DNA from 4 places in the Phreatobacter oligotrophus genome. Region 1 is predicted to be linked to each of the others. Evidence: predicted binding sites of a transcription regulator. Region 1 holds the regulator's gene; each other region holds the start of a gene.

The links. The regulator PhoB, encoded in region 1, activates phosphate uptake and scavenging genes when phosphate is short. The targets are predictions, from matches to a motif close to TGTCATNNANCTGTCAT.
Region 2: the regulator PhoB is predicted to act here: its motif matches at 1,927-1,943, upstream of C8P69_RS11990 (PhoX family protein).
Region 3: the regulator PhoB is predicted to act here: its motif matches at 1,847-1,863, upstream of phnF (phosphonate metabolism transcriptional regulator PhnF).
Region 4: the regulator PhoB is predicted to act here: its motif matches at 2,105-2,121, upstream of ugpB (sn-glycerol-3-phosphate ABC transporter substrate-binding protein UgpB).

Annotation. Positions count from the first base shown of each region.
Region 1 covers NZ_PZZL01000001.1:724,033-728,600, forward strand. Annotated here, with positions in the region: gene C8P69_RS03625 (TIGR02186 family protein) at 1-263, shown strand, start outside; gene C8P69_RS03630 (ATP-binding protein) at 327-1,658, shown strand; gene phoU (phosphate signaling complex protein PhoU) at 1,793-2,497, shown strand; gene phoB (phosphate regulon transcriptional regulator PhoB) at 2,538-3,242, shown strand; gene C8P69_RS03645 (ABC-F family ATP-binding cassette domain-containing protein) at 3,248-4,568, opposite strand, start outside.
Region 2 covers NZ_PZZL01000004.1:463,120-467,687, forward strand. Annotated here, with positions in the region: gene C8P69_RS11975 (methyl-accepting chemotaxis protein) at 1-852, shown strand, start outside; gene C8P69_RS11980 (GlcG/HbpS family heme-binding protein) at 993-1,499, shown strand; gene C8P69_RS11985 (hypothetical protein) at 1,566-1,778, opposite strand; gene C8P69_RS11990 (PhoX family protein) at 1,984-3,981, shown strand; gene C8P69_RS11995 (alpha/beta hydrolase) at 3,985-4,568, opposite strand, start outside.
Region 3 covers NZ_PZZL01000005.1:250,870-255,437, forward strand. Annotated here, with positions in the region: gene phnE (phosphonate ABC transporter, permease protein PhnE) at 1-243, shown strand, start outside; gene phnE (phosphonate ABC transporter, permease protein PhnE) at 240-1,115, shown strand; gene phnF (phosphonate metabolism transcriptional regulator PhnF) at 1,119-1,838, opposite strand; gene phnG (phosphonate C-P lyase system protein PhnG) at 1,974-2,429, shown strand; gene phnH (phosphonate C-P lyase system protein PhnH) at 2,429-3,163, shown strand; gene C8P69_RS13445 (carbon-phosphorus lyase complex subunit) at 3,167-4,276, shown strand; gene C8P69_RS13450 (alpha-D-ribose 1-methylphosphonate 5-phosphate C-P-lyase PhnJ) at 4,273-4,568, shown strand, end outside.
Region 4 covers NZ_PZZL01000003.1:70,970-75,537, forward strand. Annotated here, with positions in the region: gene ugpA (sn-glycerol-3-phosphate ABC transporter permease UgpA) at 1-619, opposite strand, end outside; gene ugpB (sn-glycerol-3-phosphate ABC transporter substrate-binding protein UgpB) at 686-2,005, opposite strand; gene rlmH (23S rRNA (pseudouridine(1915)-N(3))-methyltransferase RlmH) at 2,197-2,673, opposite strand; gene rsfS (ribosome silencing factor) at 2,726-3,139, opposite strand; gene C8P69_RS07510 (hypothetical protein) at 3,291-3,692, shown strand; gene C8P69_RS07515 (hypothetical protein) at 3,799-4,053, shown strand; gene C8P69_RS07520 (VOC family protein) at 4,194-4,568, shown strand, end outside.

The DNA.
Region 1 (4,568 bases):
CCTTCCTCACGCCGAATCTGTTCCGCGCCAACATCCCGATCGTGCCGAACACCCCGGTTGGCACCTTCGACGTGGATATCTATCTCATCTCCGGCGGCGTCATCCTCGCCCGCGAGAGCACCAATTTCGAAGTGGCCAAGACCGGCTTCGAGGCCTTCGTCGCCAATGCCGCGCGGGATCAGGGCCTGTTCTACGGGCTTGCCGCCGCCATGCTGGCGCTTGTCACCGGCTGGGTCGCCAGCGTCGCCTTCCGGCGCGACTGACATGCCGTCATCCTCCCGTCTCGCCGCCATGGCAGGCCGCAAGGGTCGGCAAAGGACCAGCGCATGACCGAGGAGATCGACAGGAACTGGCGCGAGGGCTGGGCCGGACGCTGGTTCCTCTATGCATGCGCGCTCACCCTGGCGGCGACGCTGATCTTCGGCGCCGGATTGTCCTGGCCCTTCGCGCTCGGCGCCGGCCTGACCGTCGTCCTCGCCGGCTTCGTGGTGCGCCTGCGGCCGAAGGGTCGTGCGCCGCTGGAGGAGACGCTGCTCGCCCGCCGCGCCGCCCGCCTCACAGATCTGACGGTGGAGGGCCTGATGGCCGCCATGCCGGTCCCCGCGGTGCTGCTCGACCCCAAGCTCGTCGTCCGCACCCACAATGCCGCGGCCACCCGCCTGCTGCCGGGCCTGCGCCGGGGCGAGCCGCTGATGCTCTTCCTGCGCGCACCGGAGGTCGTCGACGTGGTGCGCAGGGCGCTCGCCGCCAACACGCCGCAGGTCATCGACTATCAGGAGCGCGTTCCGGTGGCGCGCTGGTTCGGGGTCGACGCGGTGCCAGTGGCCATCACCTCCGAGGCCCGCGACGGCGTGCGCCCCGATTACATCCTCATGGTGCTGCGCGACCTCACCGAGGAGCGGCGGCTGGAGCGGCTGCGCGCCGACTTCGTCGCCAATGCCAGCCACGAATTGCGCACGCCCCTCGCGTCGGTTCTCGGCTTCATCGAGACGATCCAGGGACCCGCGCGCAACGACCCCGCGGCCCGCGACCGCTTCCTCGACATCATGCTGACCCAGGCGCGGCGCATGTCGCGCCTCATCGACGACCTCCTGTCGCTGTCGCGGGTGGAGCTGAACGAGCATGTGCGGCCGACCGAGATCGTTGATCTCGTCAGCCTCATCGCGCAGCTCCGCGACACCCTCGTCCAGGGCGCGGCCGACCAGGGCGTCACCATCGAGATCGCGGCCGCCGAGGCGGCCCTCCGGGTGCGCGGCGATGCCGACGAACTGTTCCGCCTCTTCGAGAACCTTGTCCAGAACGCGGTGAAATATGGCGGGGCCGGCGGCCGCGTGGTCGTCTCGCTCGATGCCGAGGGACGGGATGGCCGGCCGACCGAGGCCGTGGTGACCGTTCGCGATTTCGGTCCCGGCATTCCCGCCGAGCACCTGCCGCGCCTCACCGAGCGCTTCTACCGTGTCGATGTCGCATCGAGCCGCGACAAGGGCGGGACCGGCCTCGGCCTCGCTCTGGTCAAGCACATCGTCAACCGCCACCGCGGCAAGCTCTCCATCGCCAGCACGCCCGGGGAGGGAGCGGCCTTCACGGTCCGGCTGGAGCTCGCCAGCGATGAAACGGCGGCCGCCGCCACGCCGCCGGATGGCGCAGCCCCTGTTTGAGGGCGGCTCGTCGTAAATCTGTCAACATATTGAAATCGCGGCGTAACAAGTGTCATTGATGCGTCACGGGAGGGGCCTAGAAGAGGCCCGCGGTCGCCGTGGACCGACCCGGCCGCCAGCTGTTGGAGCCTGCCATGACCGAACACACCGTCAGCGCCTACGAGAATGAGCTCAAGGGCCTGGCCCAGCGCGTCGCGGAGATGGGCGGGCTCGCCGAGAAGCAGATCGTCGGGTCGATCGATGCGCTCATGCGCAACGACCACGCGCTCGCCCAGCAGGTGCGCGCCGCCGATGGCCAGGTCGATGCGCTGCAGCGCGAGATCGAGGAGGTCGGCATCCTCATCATCGCCAAGCGCCAGCCCATGGCCATCGACCTGCGCGAGATCGTCGGCGCCCTGCGCATCGCGGCCGACCTCGAGCGCATCGCCGACCTCGCCAAGAGCAATGCCAAGCGCGTTCTCGCCATGAACGGCACGCAGTCGCTTCCGAAGGTCACCGGCGGCTTCGACGCCATGGCCCGCCTCGCCATGGAGCGGGTGAAGCAGGTGCTCGACGCCTATGCCCAGCGCGACGTCGCGGCCGCCCTCGAGGTCTGGGGCGCCGACGGCGACATCGACGCCCTCTACAATTCCCTGTTCCGCGAGCTGCTCACCTACATGCTCGAGGATCCCCGCAACATCGGTCCCTGCACCCACCTCCTGTTCTGCGCCAAGAACCTGGAGCGGATCGGCGACCACGCCACCAACATCGCCGAGACCATCCACTACATGGTCAATGGCGTGGCCCTGGTCGACGAGCGCCCGAAGCTCGACACGATCAGCATGGTTCCGGTGGCGTGAGCCCCGCACGGGCACGGCCTGCGACGAAACGGAGCGAGCGATGACCGCACGCATCATGGTGGTCGAAGACGAAGAGCCGATCACCGTCCTCCTGCGCTACAACCTCGAGGCTGAAGGCTATCAGGTCGAGGTGGTCGGGCGCGGCGATGAGGCCGAAGTGCGGTTGCGCGAGGCGGTGCCGGATCTCGTCCTGCTCGACTGGATGCTGCCGGGCCTCTCGGGCATCGAGCTCTGCCGCCGCATCCGCGTGCGTCCGGAGACGGAGCGCCTGCCGGTCATCATGCTCACCGCGCGCGGCGAGGAGGGCGAGCGCGTGCGCGGGCTCGCCACCGGCGCCGACGACTATGTGGTGAAGCCCTTCTCGGTTCCCGAGCTGCTCGCCCGCATCCGCGCCCTGCTGCGCCGGGCCAAGCCCGAGCATCTCTCCAGCGTCCTCAAGTCCGGCGACATCGAGCTCGACCGCGAGACGCGCCGCGTCCACCGCGCCGGCCGTGAGATCAATCTTGGGCCCACCGAGTTCCGCCTGCTGGAATTCCTCATGCAGTCGCCGGGCCGGGTTTATACCCGCGAGCAGCTGCTGGACGGCGTCTGGGGCCGCGACGTCTACATCGACGAGCGCACGGTCGACGTCCATATCGGCCGGTTGCGCAAGGCGGTGAAGCGCGGCCGGGAGGCGGATCCGATCCGCACCGTGCGCGGCTCGGGCTATTCCTTCAACGAGCGCTTCGCCGGCGGCGCCGCCTGAGGCGGTCAGGCCTCGAGGCTCTCCTTGAGGATCTCCAGCTCCAGCCAGCGGTCCTCGGCCGCCGACAAGTCGCCCTGCGCCTTGGTCATTGCGGCGCTCGCCTTGTCGAAGGCGGCGCGGTCGCGGGCATAGAGGCCGGGATCGGCGAGGATCGCCTGCAGCTTGGTGATGTCGCGCTGCAGCGCCTCCATCCGGGCGGGCAGGGTGTCGAGGTCGTGCTTGTCCTTGAAGGACAGCTTCCGGCGCTGCTGGTCCGCCGGCTTCTCGGTGCGTGGCGCGGGAGCGGCGGCGCTCTCGGCCTTCGGCTTCTCCACCGTGCGGGCCGAGACGCCCGCCCCGCGCTGCATCACCATGTCCGAATAGCCGCCGGCATATTCGATCCAGCGTCCCGCGCCTTCGCTCACCAGCACCGAGGTGCAGACGCGGTCGAGGAAGTCGCGGTCATGGGAGACGAGGATCACCGTGCCGGGGAAATCCGTCAGCATCTCCTGCAGGAGATCGAGGGTCTCGAGGTCGAGGTCGTTGGTCGGCTCGTCGAGGACCAGCAGGTTCGCCGGGCTTGCCAGCGCCCGCGCCAGCATCAGCCGGCCGCGCTCGCCGCCGGACAGGACACCCAGCGGCGTGCCCTTCTGTTCGGGAGCGAAGAGGAAGTCCTTCATGTAGCCGACGACGTGGCGGTTCTCGCCATTGATCGTCACGTAGTCGCCGCGCCCGCGCGTCAGCGCCTCGGCGAGCGGCATGGCCGGGTCGAGTTCGTCGCGCTTCTGGTCGAGATTGGCCATGGCGAGGTTGGTGCCGAGCTCGATCGACCCTGAATCGGGGGGCAGCACACCGGTCAGCATCTTGACCAGCGTGGTCTTGCCCGCGCCATTCGCCCCGACAATGCCGAGCCGGTCGCCCCGCAGGATGCGGATGGTGAGGTTGTCGACAATCGCGCCGTCGCCGAAATGCTTGGAGATGCCGCGCGCCTCGACGACGCGCTTGCCCGACAGGTCGGCATCGCTCACCGAAATCGACACGGTGCCGACGGCCTTGCGGTGTTCGCGGAAATCCTTGCGCAGGGTGTGCAGGTTGGCGAGGCGGCGGACATTGCGCTTGCGCCGCGCCGAGACGCCATAGCGCAGCCAGTGCTCCTCGCGGGCGATCTGCCGGTCGAGCTTGTGCTGCTCCTTCTCCTCCTGCTCCAGCACCTCGTCGCGCCAGGCCTCGAAATGGGCAAAGCCCTTCTCGAGCCGCCGCGTGACGCCGCGGTCGAGCCAGACGGTGGTGCGCGACAGGTTTTCCAGGAACCGCCGGTCATGGCTGATCATGACGATGGCCGAGGGC
Region 2 (4,568 bases), on a different contig from region 1:
AAGCAGAGGGCGATGATGCACGAGCTCGCCGACCGCTTCGAGACCGCCGTCGGCGGCATCGTCGACATGGTCTCGGCCGCCGCGACCGAGATGCAGGCGACGGCCACCCAGCTCTCCGCCTCCGCCCAGGAGGCCTCCGCCCAGTCGACCTCGGTGGCGAGCGCGGCGGAGGAAGCCGGCGCCAACGTCACCGCGGTGGCAGGCTCGGCCGAGGAGCTTGGCGCGTCCGTCCAGGAGATCGGCCGCCAGGTCGAACAATCCGCCGGGCTCGCCCGCAGCGCTGTCGACGAGGCCGATGCCACCCGTTCCATCGTGGCGGAGCTGACGGACGGCGCCGCCCGCATTGGCGCCATCGTCGAGATGATCTCGACCATCGCCGCGCAGACCAACCTCCTCGCCCTCAACGCCACCATCGAGGCGGCCAGGGCCGGCGAAGCCGGCAAGGGCTTCGCGGTGGTTGCCGCGGAGGTGAAGGGTCTTGCCTCGCAGACCGCCAAGGCCACCAGCGAAATCGGCGCCCAGATCGTCGCCATCCAGCAAACGACCGGCAAGGCCGTCCAGGCCATTGCCGGGATCACCGCGAGCATCGGCTCCATCCACCAGGCGACCTCCTCCATCGCCTCGGCGGTGGAACAGCAGGGCTCGGCCACCCGCGAGATCGTCGCCTCGGTCAGCCAGGCCTCCACCGGCACGAACGAGGTCTCTGCGGCGATCACCTCGGTGGCGCAGGCGGCCGCAGAGACCGGTCACGGCGCAAGCCAGGTGCTCACCGCCTCGTCAGACCTCGCACGCCAGGCCGAGCGCCTGTCCGCCGAGGTCCGGCAGTTCCTGGCGACCGTCCGGGCGGCCTGACGCGTCTTCCAAAATCGGCGGGGGCCGCCTCGGGCGTCCTCGCCGGCCCGGCGAGCGACCATCGCCAAAGAGCGACAGTGAGCTGGGCCGAATCTTGCCTGCGGAACCGGGTGCACCGAAAGTCCGCAGACGAGTCCGCCATGCATGCTCTTCATCGCCTTGCCGCCTGCCTCCTTTGCCTAGCCCCGACATGGGCCAGCGCCGACAGCCTGGTCATTGAACGGCAGATCCCCCTGTCCGCGGCGCTCACCGGCGCCCGCGCCGCCATCGAGACATGCCTTGGCCAGAACTACCGGATCGCCGTGACCATCGCCGACCGCGCGGGCAATGTCCGCGTCACGCTCCGGGCGGATGGCGCCAACCCCCATCTCCTCGAAGGCGCCGCCCGCAAGGCCTATACGGCGGCCATGCTGCGCATCCCGACCACCCAGATGGGCCAGGTCATCGCCCGCAATCCCGGCGCTGCCGCCCTGATGGATTTCGATCGCATGACGCCGCTGGGCGGCGGCCTGCCCATCCGGATGGGCGATGACGTGGTCGGTGGGATCGGCGTTGCCGGCGTGCCCGTTGGCGGGGCGGGCGGCGCTGGCGATGAGGGCTGCGCCCAGGCCGGGCTCGCGGCCCTTGCCGCAGCGATCACGCCGTGATGCCCGCGGCTCGGCCGGCCGCCATGGGCTGATGACGGCGGGTGAGGCTTCACGCCCAGCCTGTTGTCAGAGGATGAGGAAGGCTCCGGCCAGCGCCATGGTGACGGCCCAGGCGCCGATCCGCCCCAGTGTCCAGGCAGAATCGGTCTCGTCACCGGGCAGGACGAGGCTCGTCTCCTCCGGATCGATGCAACCGAGGGCGAGGCCCGCGCGCTCGGCGGCGCGCATCAGCTTCGCCATGTCCTGTTCGATCGTGACCAGTCCCAATACGCGGTCCATGACGCAACTCCGGAACGCCTCGCTCTACGCCGGCACGACCATGGACCCGCAGATGTAAACGAGGCCTTTGCGCGGGACGGGCCGCCCCCCATGCGCGCGGCGCATTGCACGCAGCTGTGACTTTTGGGTCGCAGGTGACGTAGGGTCGTGTCACCGGACGGTCACATGGGCGCGCTTCAACTCGCCCACGCCGAAGGAGACAGCCATGAGCCAGGACATCCGCAACACATCCCAGCGCGCCGAAGACGCCGAGGACCGCGGCAGCAGCCCGGCGACCGGCCCGACCCTCGGCGACATCGTCGCCGCCCGCTTCGGCCGGCGCGACCTGATGAAGGGCCTGCTCGGCGTCGGCGCCATCTCGGCGACGCTCGGACCGGCGGCCCTGGCCTCCGGCACCGCCGCGGCCCAGGGCGCGGCATCCGCCTTTGCCTTCCGCGAGCTCGACTCGACCCCGACCGACCGCGCCGAGGTCGCCGAGGGCTACAATGCCGAGGTGCTGATCCGCTGGGGCGATGCCGTCCTCGCCGATGCGCCGGCCTTCGCGCCGACCACCCAGACCGCCGCCGCCCAGGCGCGCCAGTTCGGCTATAACAACGACTATCTCGGCTATTTTCCCGTGCCGGGCGCGGCGAACCCCTCGGCCCACGGCCTGCTCTGCGTCAATCACGAATATACCAACGAGGAGCTGATGTTCCCCGGCCTCGGCCGCCAGGACGCCGGGGGCCCGCTCGGCCGCGAGAAGGCCTTCGCCGGGATGACGAAGGAGCTCGCCGCGGTCGAGATGATGGCCCATGGCGGCTCGGTCCTGGAGGTCCGCCGCACGGGCGAGCGCTGGCAGGTGGTCGCCGGCTCGCGCTATGCCCGCCGCATCACCGCCGAGACGCCGATGGAGATCACCGGACCCGCCGCCGGCCATTCGCGCCTGCAGACGAGCGCTGACCCGACGGGCCGCCGGGTCCTCGGCATGCTCAACAACTGCGCCGGCGGCCGCACGCCCTGGGGCACCTGGCTGTCCTGCGAGGAGAACATCAACGGCTACTTCTCCGGCCGCCTCGCCGAGGGCCATGCCGAGACTGCCAACTACCGCCGCATGGGCATTCCCGGCCGGTGGATGAACTGGGGCGACTACGAGCCCCGCTTCGACCTGTCCAAGGAGCCGAACGAGCCGAACCGCTTCGGCTGGGTGGTCGAGATCGATCCCTTCGACCCGACGTCGACGCCGAAGAAGCGCACGGCGCTTGGCCGCTTCAAGCACGAGGGCGCCGCCGGCATCACATCCCGGGATGGGCGCTACGTCCTCTATTCCGGCGACGACGAACGCTACGACTACGTCTATCGCTTCGTCACCGAGGGCCGCGTCTCCGGCGATCGCGCCCGTGACATGAACCTCCTCGATTCCGGCACGCTGTCGGTCGCCCGCTACAATGCCGACGGCACGGGCGACTGGCTGCCGCTGGTCTTCGGCGAGGGGCCCCTCATCCCCGCGAACGGCTTCCACTCGCAGGCCGACGTGGTGATCGAGGCGCGCCGCGCCTCGGACCTGCTCGGCGCCACCCGCATGGACCGTCCGGAGGATGTCGAGGCCAATCCGCGGACCGACAAGGTCTATGTCATGCTCACCAACAACAACCGCCGCAAGGCGGACGAGGTGAACCCGGCCAATCCCCGCGCGGACAACCGCTTCGGCCACATCGTCGAGATGCTGCCCGATGGACGCGACCACGCCGCCCCGCGCTTCACCTGGGACATCCTGGTGCGCTGCGGCGACCCCTCCATCGCGACCGTCGGTTCAACCTTCAACAGCCGCACGACCAAGGACGGCTGGTTCGGCATGCCCGACAACTGCGCCATCGACGCCGACGGGCGCCTGTGGGTCGCCACCGACGGCAACTTCCCCAACCGCACCGGCCGCAACGACGGCGTTTGGGCGATGGAAACGGAGGGCGAGCGTCGCGGCACCTCCAAGCTCTTCTTCAAGTGCCCCTTCGGCGCCGAGCTCTGCGGGCCAGAGTTCACCCCCGATGGCGAGACCTTCTTCGTGGCGCTCCAGCATCCCGGCGAGACCGACCCGGAAGATCCGAACGCCGCGCCGGCCACCTACGAGAACCCGGCGACCCGCTGGCCGGACTTCTCGCCCGACATGCCGCCGCGTCCCGCGATCGTCGCCATCACCCGCAAGGGCGGCGGCAAGATCGGCAGCTGAGGATCACGGCGCGAGGTCGAGGAGCATCCGCGTCAGGATGCCCTCGGGATCGCGCATCGTGTCGAGGATGGAGAAATGGTCGGCGCCAGCCGCGGGCACCAGCGGTCCCGGTGCCCCGGCCCTCTGGCGGCTCGCATGGAAGGCGTGGGAATTCGCCACCAGCGCCGGCAGTTCCCGGTCGCCATAGGTGATGCCGAGAGGCTTCATCACGGACGGCCGGCGCAGCGGCGACAGGTCCGAGATCTCGTCGGCTGTGAGGCGCAGGTTCTCGTTGAGATAGGTGCCGGCGAGCGGCGCCAGTTCGAATATCCCTGAGATGGCAAGGCCCGCCGTCACCGCCTCGTGGCTCAGCGCTATGGCCGCGAGATGGCCGCCGGCCGACCAGCCCGCGACGATCAGCGGCCCGGCAATGCCGTGGCGCGCGCCGTCCGCGGCCAGCAGGTCCAGCGCCGCGCTGCATTCGGCGACGATGCTCGCAAGGCTCGCCTCCGGCGCCAGCGTGTAGCCGGGCATGGCGACCGACCAGCCATGGGCCATGACGCCCTCGCCGAGGACGGCGAACATCTCGCGGCGGTTCCGCATCCAGT
Region 3 (4,568 bases), on a different contig from region 1:
CAGGTCATGTCGAACTATGCCAGCTACGCCCTGCTGCGCTTCGAGGTGAATGTCCGCGGCGCGGCGGTCATGGGCTTCGTCGGCGCCGGCGGCATCGGCCAGGACCTCGTCGAGGCGATCCGCAAGTTCTACTACGCCGACGTCTCCGCCATCCTGGTGCTCATCGTCCTGACCGTCATGCTGATCGACCTCGGCACCGAGCGGCTGCGCCACCACTTCATCGGACTGGAGAACCGCTCGTGACCGACGCGATCCATCCGCTCCGCAAGGCCGCGCTCGACGACCGCGAGGCGCTCGCCGCCGGCTACCCGCAGGTCTTCTCACCCCCGCTGTGGACCCGGCTGCAGCCTCTGGTCATTCTTGGCGGGATGGTCCTGCTCTTCGTCTACGGGCTCGTCGCCCTCGACGTGCAGCCCGGCCGCATCATCACCGGCATCGGCAAGCTCGGTGAATTCATCTGGTTCATGCTGCCGCCCTCGACCGACACCTGGGCGAAGTTCTGGATCTACATGCATGCGCTCGGCGAGACGGTCGCCATCGCCTTCCTCGGCACTTTCACCGCGGCGATCCTCGCCCTGCCGGTCGGGTTCCTGGCTGCGAAGAACATCGTGCCGAACATCGTCATCCACTTCGCCTCGCGCCGCTTCCTCGACACGATCCGCGGCGTGGACGAACTCATCTGGGCGCTGATCTGGGTGAGCGTCGTCGGGCTTGGCCCCTTCGCCGGCGTCCTCGCCCTGATCTGCTCGAATTTCGGCCTCTTCGCCAAGCTCTTCTCCGAGGCGATCGAGGCCGCCGACCGCAAGGCCTCCGAGGGCGTCGCCTCCACCGGCGGCAGCTCGCTGCACGCGATCCGCTTCGGCATCCTGCCGCAGGTCCTGCCGATCTTCGGCAGCCAGGTGCTCTACTTCTTCGAGAGCAACACCCGCTCGGCGACCATCATCGGCATCGTCGGCGCCGGCGGCATCGGCCTGCACCTCGCCGAGCAGATCCGCGTGCTGGAGTACCAGCATGTCTCGGCGCTGATCCTGATGATCCTCGTCACCGTCGCCATCATCGACCAGGTCTCGACGCGGCTGCGCTTCGCCCTCATCGGCGAGCGCAAGGCGGCCTGAGCCTCAGCCGCCGACCGTCAGGCGGACGCGGTCGGCGCAGAAATGCGAGCGCGCCCACTGGATGGGCACGCCCTCGGGATCGACATTGACGCTGTCGATGACGAGGACCGGTCGCCCCTCCGCGATCTCCAGCCTTTTCGCATCGACGGCATCGGCAACCGACGCGCCGATCCGCGTCGTGGCGCGGCGATAGTCCGGCACGCCGCAGGCGGCGAGCGCCGCGGTGATCGAGCCGGTCGCGCCATAGACCTGGGGCACCTCGGCAAAGCGCGGCAGCGGAAAGGCCGTGACCGCCCAGGAGATCGGCACGCCATCGGCGAAATGGGCGCTCTCGACCATCACCACCGGATCCTCCGGCGACAGGTCCAGCGCCTCCGCGATCTCGACGCTCGCGCCCATCTCGCGGAAGCCCAGCAGCTTGCCGGCGGGGTCGCGTGCCTGTCCCACCACGATCTCGGAGAAGCGCGTGCGCCGGCCGATCGGGTAGGAGAGCGGCTTCGCCTCAACATAGGTGCCGGACCCCTGGGTCACCCGCACCAGGCCCTTGTCCACCAGCGACTTGATCGCCTGGCGCACGGTATGGCGGTTGACGCCGAAGCGTTCCGTCAGCGCGGCCTCGGTCGGCAGCCGCGTGCCGGGCGTCAGCCCGCCCCCGGCAATCTCCGCCTCGATCGTCTCGGCGATCTGGCGCCAGACCGTGACGCCCCTGCCCCTCGCCAGCATCCTGCCTCCGTCATGCTCCTGTCATCGGCCGGGCCGATAGGACGGGCCATCCGATCACGCCGGAACCGCATTTCCGCTTGCCCGCCGCACGCTTGCCGTTGTAGGACATAATTGGTCTAGATGAATACACCAATCATGCACACCGAACCCGCCCACAGCGATTCGACGAGCGCCCGCAAGGCTATCATGGCGGTGGTCGCCCGGGCGACCGTGCCTGAGCTTTCCGCGCTCGAAACGCTTGCCGCCGACGCCAAAGTCCTGCGCGCCCCCGAGATCGGCCTCGTGATGGTCCGAGGCCGCATCGGCGGCGACGGCGCGCCCTTCAATCTCGGCGAGGCGACGGTGACCCGCGCCGCGCTCGCCCTGCCCGGCGGCGAGATCGGCTACGGCCACGTGCTCGGCCGCGACAAGGACAAGGCGCGGCTGGCCGCCCTCGCCGATGCGCTCTGGCAGGCGCCCGCCACCCGCGAGGCGGTGGAGGCGGTGCTGGCGCCGGTGCGCGCACGGATCGACGCCGAAGCCACGCTCAAGCGCGAGCGCACCGCCGCCACCCGCGTCGACTTCTTCACCATGGTCCGCGGAGACAATTGATGGCCGTCGCCCTCGCCTTCGCCGATCCCGTCCGCGACGCTCAAGGCACCTTTCGCGCGGTGATGAACGCCATGGCCCGGCCGGGCTCGGTGCAGCCCATCGCCGGCCTCGCCGGCGCGCCCGCGCCCCTCAGCCCCACGGCCGCGGCCATCGCGGTGGCCCTCGCCGACTACGAGACGCCGCTCTGGCTCGATCGGGCCCTTGCGGCGGCTCCCGATGTCGGCGCCTGGCTGACCTTCCACACCGGCGCGCGGATCATCGCCGAGCCGGCCCGTGCCGCCTTTGCTCTGATCGCCGATGGGGCCGCGCTTGTCGATCTGGAGACCTTCGCGCAGGGCACGGACATCTACCCCGACCGCTCGACCACGCTGATCCTGCAGGTGGCGTCCCTGGGCGCTGCACTCCCCACACCTCTCCCCGGCGGGGAGAGGTCGGACGCGCAGCGTCCGGGAGAGGGGGCACCAACCTCCGCTCACCCCCTCTCCCGGCCTTTGGCCGACCTCTCCCCGCCGGGGAGAGGTACAGGGGTCGCGCCCGGCTTGATCCGCCTGGATCTCGCCGGTCCGGGGATCAAGGGCCACGCCCATCTCGCGGTGGCCGGCCTTCCCGCCGACATCGCTCCGCGCCTTGCCGCCAACCACGCCCTCTTCCCGCGCGGCGTCGACCTCGTCCTCGCCGGTCCCGAGGGCGTCGCCGCCCTGCCGCGGACCACCCGCGTCACCGTGGAGGCCTGAACCATGTATGTGGCCGTCAAGGGTGGCGAACGCGCCATCGACAATGCCCACCGGCTCCTCGCCCACCGCCGCCGCGGCGATCCGGCGGTGCCGGAAGTCGCGCCCGCCCAGATCCGCGAGCAGCTGACCCTCTCGGTCGACCGCGTCATGACCGAGGGCTCGCTCTATGATCGCGACCTTGCGGCGCTGGCCATCAAGCAGGCGCGCGGCGACCTCGTGGAGGCGGCCTTCCTCGTCCGCGCCTTCCGCACCACCCTGCCGCGCTTCGGCGCCACCGAGCCGATCGATACCGGCGCGATGCAGGTCTCCCGCCGTGTCTCGGCGACCTTCAAGGACATTCCCGGCGGCCAGGTTCTGGGGCCGACCTTCGACTACACCCATCGCCTCATCGATTTCCTGCTGGAGGCGGGCGGCGAGCCGCCCGAGCCGGCCCGCGCGGCGGCGGACGAGACGGCCATGCCGCGCGTCACCGACCTGCTCGGCGCCGACGACCTCATCGAGCGCAACCCGCCCGGCGATCCCGACGCTCCCGTGCCGGATCTCACCCGGGAGCCGCTGGACCTCCCCGCCGGCCGCGACCTGCGCCTGCAGAACCTCGCCCGCGGCGACGAGGGCTTCCTCCTGGCGCTCGGCTATTCGACGCAGCGCGGCTTCGGCCGCTCCCATCCCTTCGCCGGCGAGATCCGCCTCGGCGAGGTTGAGGTCGAGCTTTTCTCCGAGGATCTCGGCTTTGCCGTCCCGCTCGGCGACATCACCGTCACCGAGTGCCAGATGGTCAACCAGTTCAAGGGCTCGGCGACCGAGCCGCCGCGCTTCACCCGCGGCTACGGCCTCGCCTTCGGCCATTGCGAGCGCAAGACCATGGGCATGGCCCTCGTCGACCGGGCGCTCCGCGCCGAAGAGCTCGGCGAGGAGGTGAAAGCCCCGGCGCAGGACGAGGAATTCGTGCTGATGCATTCGGACAACGTCCAGGCGACCGGCTTCGTCGAGCACCTGAAGCTGCCGCACTACGTCGACTTCCAGGCCGAACTCGGCCTCATCCGCCAGATGCGGCGCGAGATCGCCGAGCGGCAGGCCGCTGCCGACGTGGTGCTCAAGGAGGCCGCGGAATGACCCACCAGCCCACCGCCTCCGGCTACAACTTTGCCTATCTGGACGAGCAGACGAAGCGGATGATCCGCCGGGCCATCCTCAAGGCGATCGCCATTCCGGGCTACCAGGTGCCCTTCGCCTCCCGCGAAATGCCCATGCCCTATGGCTGGGGCACAGGCGGCGTGCAGGTGACCGCCGCCATCCTCGGGCCCGACGACCGGCTGAAGGTCATCGACCAGGGCGCCGACGACACCACCAACGCCGTCTCCATCCGCAAGTTCTTCGAGAAGACCGCAGGCGTCGCTACCACCAC
Region 4 (4,568 bases), on a different contig from region 1:
AGATCACCGTCCAGAAGCGCCGGACGGGCCGGGCGCCGTCGATGGCGGCGGCCTCGATCACGCTCTTGGGGATCGACTGCAGGCCGGCGAGGAAGAAGAGGAAGTTGTAGCTGATCTGCTTCCAGGTCGCCGCCATGACCACCAGCGCCATGGCGTGGTTGGCATTGAGCTGCGGGTTCCAGTCGAAGCCGAGCGCCCGGATGGACTGCGCCACGAGGCCGAGGGACGGCTGGAACATGAACAGCCAGAGCACGCCGGCAATGGCCGGGGCCACCGCATAGGGCCACATCAGGAAGGTCTTGTAGGCGCCGATGCCCTTGATCTGCTTGTCGGCCTGGACCGCGAGCAGCAGCGACAGCGATAGCGAGAAGACGGTGACGAGGGTCGAGAAGACCAGGGTCGTCAGCATCGACCGGTAGTAGTCGGGATTGGCGAAGAGGACGGCGTAGTTCTCGAACCAGACGAACTCGGTCGACAGGCCGAAGGCGTCCTGGATCAGGAAGGACTGCCAGACGGCCTGAGCCGCCGGCCAGTAGAAGAAGATGATGGTGATGAGGAGCTGCGGCATCAGCAGCGCGTAAGGCAGGATCTTGCCGTCGAAAACGACGCGCTTTTCCATGACGATCCCCTCAGACGGCACCGGGGCGGGCTGAGGCCCGCCCCGATCCGATAGACACAATGATGGTCAGCGCGAAACGGTGCGCTCGAACTGCCGGAGCATGGTGTTGCCGCGCGACACGGCGGCGTCGAGAGCCGCCTGGGCGCTCTTCTGGCCGGCCAGCGCCGCCTCGATCTCCTCGGCCCAGACGTCACGCATCTGCACCATGTTGCCGAGACGCAGGCCGCGGGAGTTCTCGGTCGGCGGCTTGTTGTTCAGCTGCAGGATCGGCGTCTCGAGATAGGGGTTCTCGCGGTAGAAACCGGAGGCCTTCACTTGCTCGTAGGCGGCCTGCGTGATCGGCAGGTAGCCGGAGTCGGTGTGGAGACGAGCCTGACGATCCGTCTGCGACAGGAAGGCGAGGAACTTCGCCACGCCACGATATTCGGCCGCCGGCTTGCCGCCCATGACCCACAGCGAGGCGCCGCCCAGCGTCGCATTCTGCGGCGCGCCGGCAACGTCCGGATAGTAGGGCATCGGGGCATTGGCCCAGTCGAACTTCGCGTTGGCCTTGACGTTGCCGTAGAAGCCCGAGGAGGTCAGGAAGATCGGGCATTCGCCGGAGGTGAAGCGGCCCTCGCCGGTATTGGTGCGGCCCGAATAGGAGAAGGTGTTGTCGCGCTGCAGGTCGATGAGGTTCTGCAGGTGGCGGACATGCAGCGGCGAGTTGAAGCGCAGCTCGGTGTCGAAGCCGTCGATGCCGTTGGCGCGGGTGGCGAGCGGCACGTTGTGCCAGAGCGAGAACTGCTCGACGTTCAGCCAGGTGATCCAGGCCGAGGAGAAGCCGCACTTGTCGAAGCCGGCGGCGCGCAGCTTCTTGGCCGCTTCGAACACTTCCGGCCAGGTCTTCGGCGGGGCGTCCGGATTGAGGCCGGCGCGGCGGAAGGCGTCCTTGTTGTACCACATCACCGAGGACGAGGAGTTGAACGGGAAGGACAGCATCTCGCCGCGGGAGGTCGAATAGTAGCCGGCGACGGCGGGCAGGTAGGCCTTCGGATCGAAGGGCTCGTTGGCCTCGGCCATCAGCTGGAACACCGGCTTGATGGCGCCGCGGGCGGCCATCATCGTGGCGGTGCCGACCTCGAAGACCTGGAGGATGTGCGGGGCGTTGCCGGCGCGGAACGCCGCGATACCGGCATTCATCGTGTCGGGGTAGGAGCCCTTGTAGACCGGCACGACGCGGAACTCGGTCTGGGTGGCGTTGAAGTCCTGCGCAAGCTTGTTGACGACGTCATTGTTGACGCCGGTCATGGCATGCCACCACTGGATCTCGACCTGGGCTGCCGCCGGAGTAGCGGCCATCATGGCTGCGGCCGTGGCCGCGAGCATGAAACGACGGTTGAACATGAAATAAACCTCCCAACGGACGCCTTGCGGCGGCGGTGCGGCTTGCGGCAAGGGCCGCGCCGTTCTGGGTCCGCCAGACGACGGACGGGTGACAGTTTAGTGAAGGTTCGATGACAACGTAAGGGGCGCTATGTCCAGCCTGCGCGGCCCGGATCGCCGCGATTTATCCACACGAACCATGCCGGAACGCCTCAAACCCGGTGATAGGGATGGCCGGAGAGGATCGTGACGGCGCGGTAGAGCTGCTCCATCGCCATGACGCGCACGAGCTGGTGCGGCCAGGTCATGGCGCCGAAGGAGAGCACGAGGTCAGCCTCGGCGCGCAGCGGCGCATCGAGCCCGTCAGGTCCACCGATGACGATGGTCGCGGCCTCCTCCGAGGCATCCTTCCAGCGTCCAATCTGTGCGGCGAAGTCGGCGCTGCCGAGGCTCTTGCCGCGCTCGTCGAGCAGCACGAGCCGTCCGGCCTTCGCGCGGCGGATGGCGGTGGCTTCCTCCGCCTTGCGGGCGGCCACGTCGGCCGCGCGGCTTTCGTCGAGCGTGATCGCCTCCACACCGCGGAAGCCAAGCGCCTTGCCGGCCTTGGCGGCGCGGTCCTGGTAGCGGGCGGCGAGCTCGGTTTCCGGGCCCGCCTTGGTGCGGCCGACGGCAAGAAGGATCAGGCGCATGGCATGAGCCGCATCGATGCTCCGCGGCGCCGGCGCCGATCAGCCGATGATGTCAGCCGGCGAGCCGGTCGCCCGGACGGGCGGCGGACCACATCTTCTCGAGATTGTAGAAGGCGCGGACCTCGGGCCGGAAGACATGGACGATGACGTCGCCCGCATCGACGAGGACCCAGTCGCAGGCCGGCAGGCCCTCGACACGGACCTGGCCGACGCCGGCTTCCTTCAGCGCCTTCATCAGATAGTCGGCGAGCGCGCCGACATGGCGGTGTGAACGGCCCGAGGACACCACCATCGCATCGGCGATGGAGGTCTTGCCCTTGAGGTCGATCGCCTGGATCTCCTCGGCCTTGTTCTCTTCCAAGGTGTCGAGGACGAGTTTGAGGACGTCCGCGGGCGCGGTGCTGGCCGTCGGAGTCCCGGTGGGCGGCGCGCTGGCGGCCGAACCCGGCAGGGTTGTGGTGGACAGGGTCCAATCCTCTCTGCTTCGCGCCGCAAGGGCGCAACGAACCACATCATAGCCGAAAACGTGACGTTTGAAAAACCGTTCCTCATCCGGAGCGGTTGACCCGGCGGCCGAATGCCCCGATCTGAGGGCGATGAGGTGCGCGATCCGCAGCATGAGCCCGGCCGGGGCTTCCGACCTCACCGCCTGGGTCCAAGCGGTGAGCGGACGGCTCATGCCGCTCCTGCTGCCCCTTCTCCTCGCCCTCGGCCTCGGCATCGCGACGGCTCCCGACGCCCGCCATGCAGGGCCGGACCTGGCCGGCGGCTGGGAGCGGCAGGCCGATCTCACTGCCGTCCTGCGGCCCGCCGCTGCGATGCGCGCCGCGATGCGGCCTGCGGTGGCGAAGCCCGGAGCCGGCGCCGATGCCGGCGACGATCGTATCGCGCCACCCCGTCCCGACGTTGCCGCTCTCGCCGAGAGGGGCCATCGGGCCGCGCCTCAGCCCCCGGCAGCCCCTGCCGCCGGTGAGGGCGTCCGGCGCCTTCGCCCCGAGCCGCGCGCGCCGCCGGCCTGAGCCCGCGCCAGCACACCCCATCCCTTCATCCGCCACGCATCCGGCCGCCCGCTCGGGCGGCGATGCCACGCCCTGCCGTGGCCGTGGCCCGTATCGAGCACATTCCATGTCCCTGCAGCATCAGGCCAACCCGCGCCCCGCCGCGCCCATCGTCATCGACCATGAGCCCCTCGCCGCTCCGGCCCGCGAGACCGCACGAGAACCCGCTGCGCCGCCCACCGGGCCACGGCGGCGCGAGGACGATTTCGACGTCCTCGCCCTGGCACCCTCGCGCTACGACCACATCGACAGGCTCTATCGCAACGTCGTGCTGGTCCTCTTCGCCATCGGGCTCGCCGTCGGCTTCTGGTTCAAGAGCTGATGCGGCACGGGGCGGCGGCCCGCCGCCGCCCCGGCTTGACAGGGGAGGCCTTCACCTCAATACTTAACTAATACGTTAAGTGAATACCGCCGGCGTCCGCGCCGCGCTCCCCCACTCACCCCTTTCGAAAGGCGCCCGCCATGACCGACCGCCAGGTCCCCGCCAAGGCCGTGATCCCCCATCTCAACGTCGAGGGCGCCGCAGCGGCCATTGCCTTCTATGCCGAAGCGCTCGGTGCGGAGGAGCTTTCGCGGATGCCGTCCCAGGATGGCAAGCGCCTCCTGCATGCCGACCTGCTGATCAACGGCTCGCACGTCTTCCTTCACGACGATTTCCCGGAACATAGCTTCCCCGGCACCAATTTCGGCGCTCCGCCGCGCATCGGCGGCAGCTCCGTCACGATTCACCTGCGGGTGGAGAGCTGCGACGCCTGGTACGAGCGGGCGATGAAGGCCGGCGCCACCACGGTCATGGCGCCGCACGATGCCTTCTGGGGCGACCGCTATGGTCAGGTG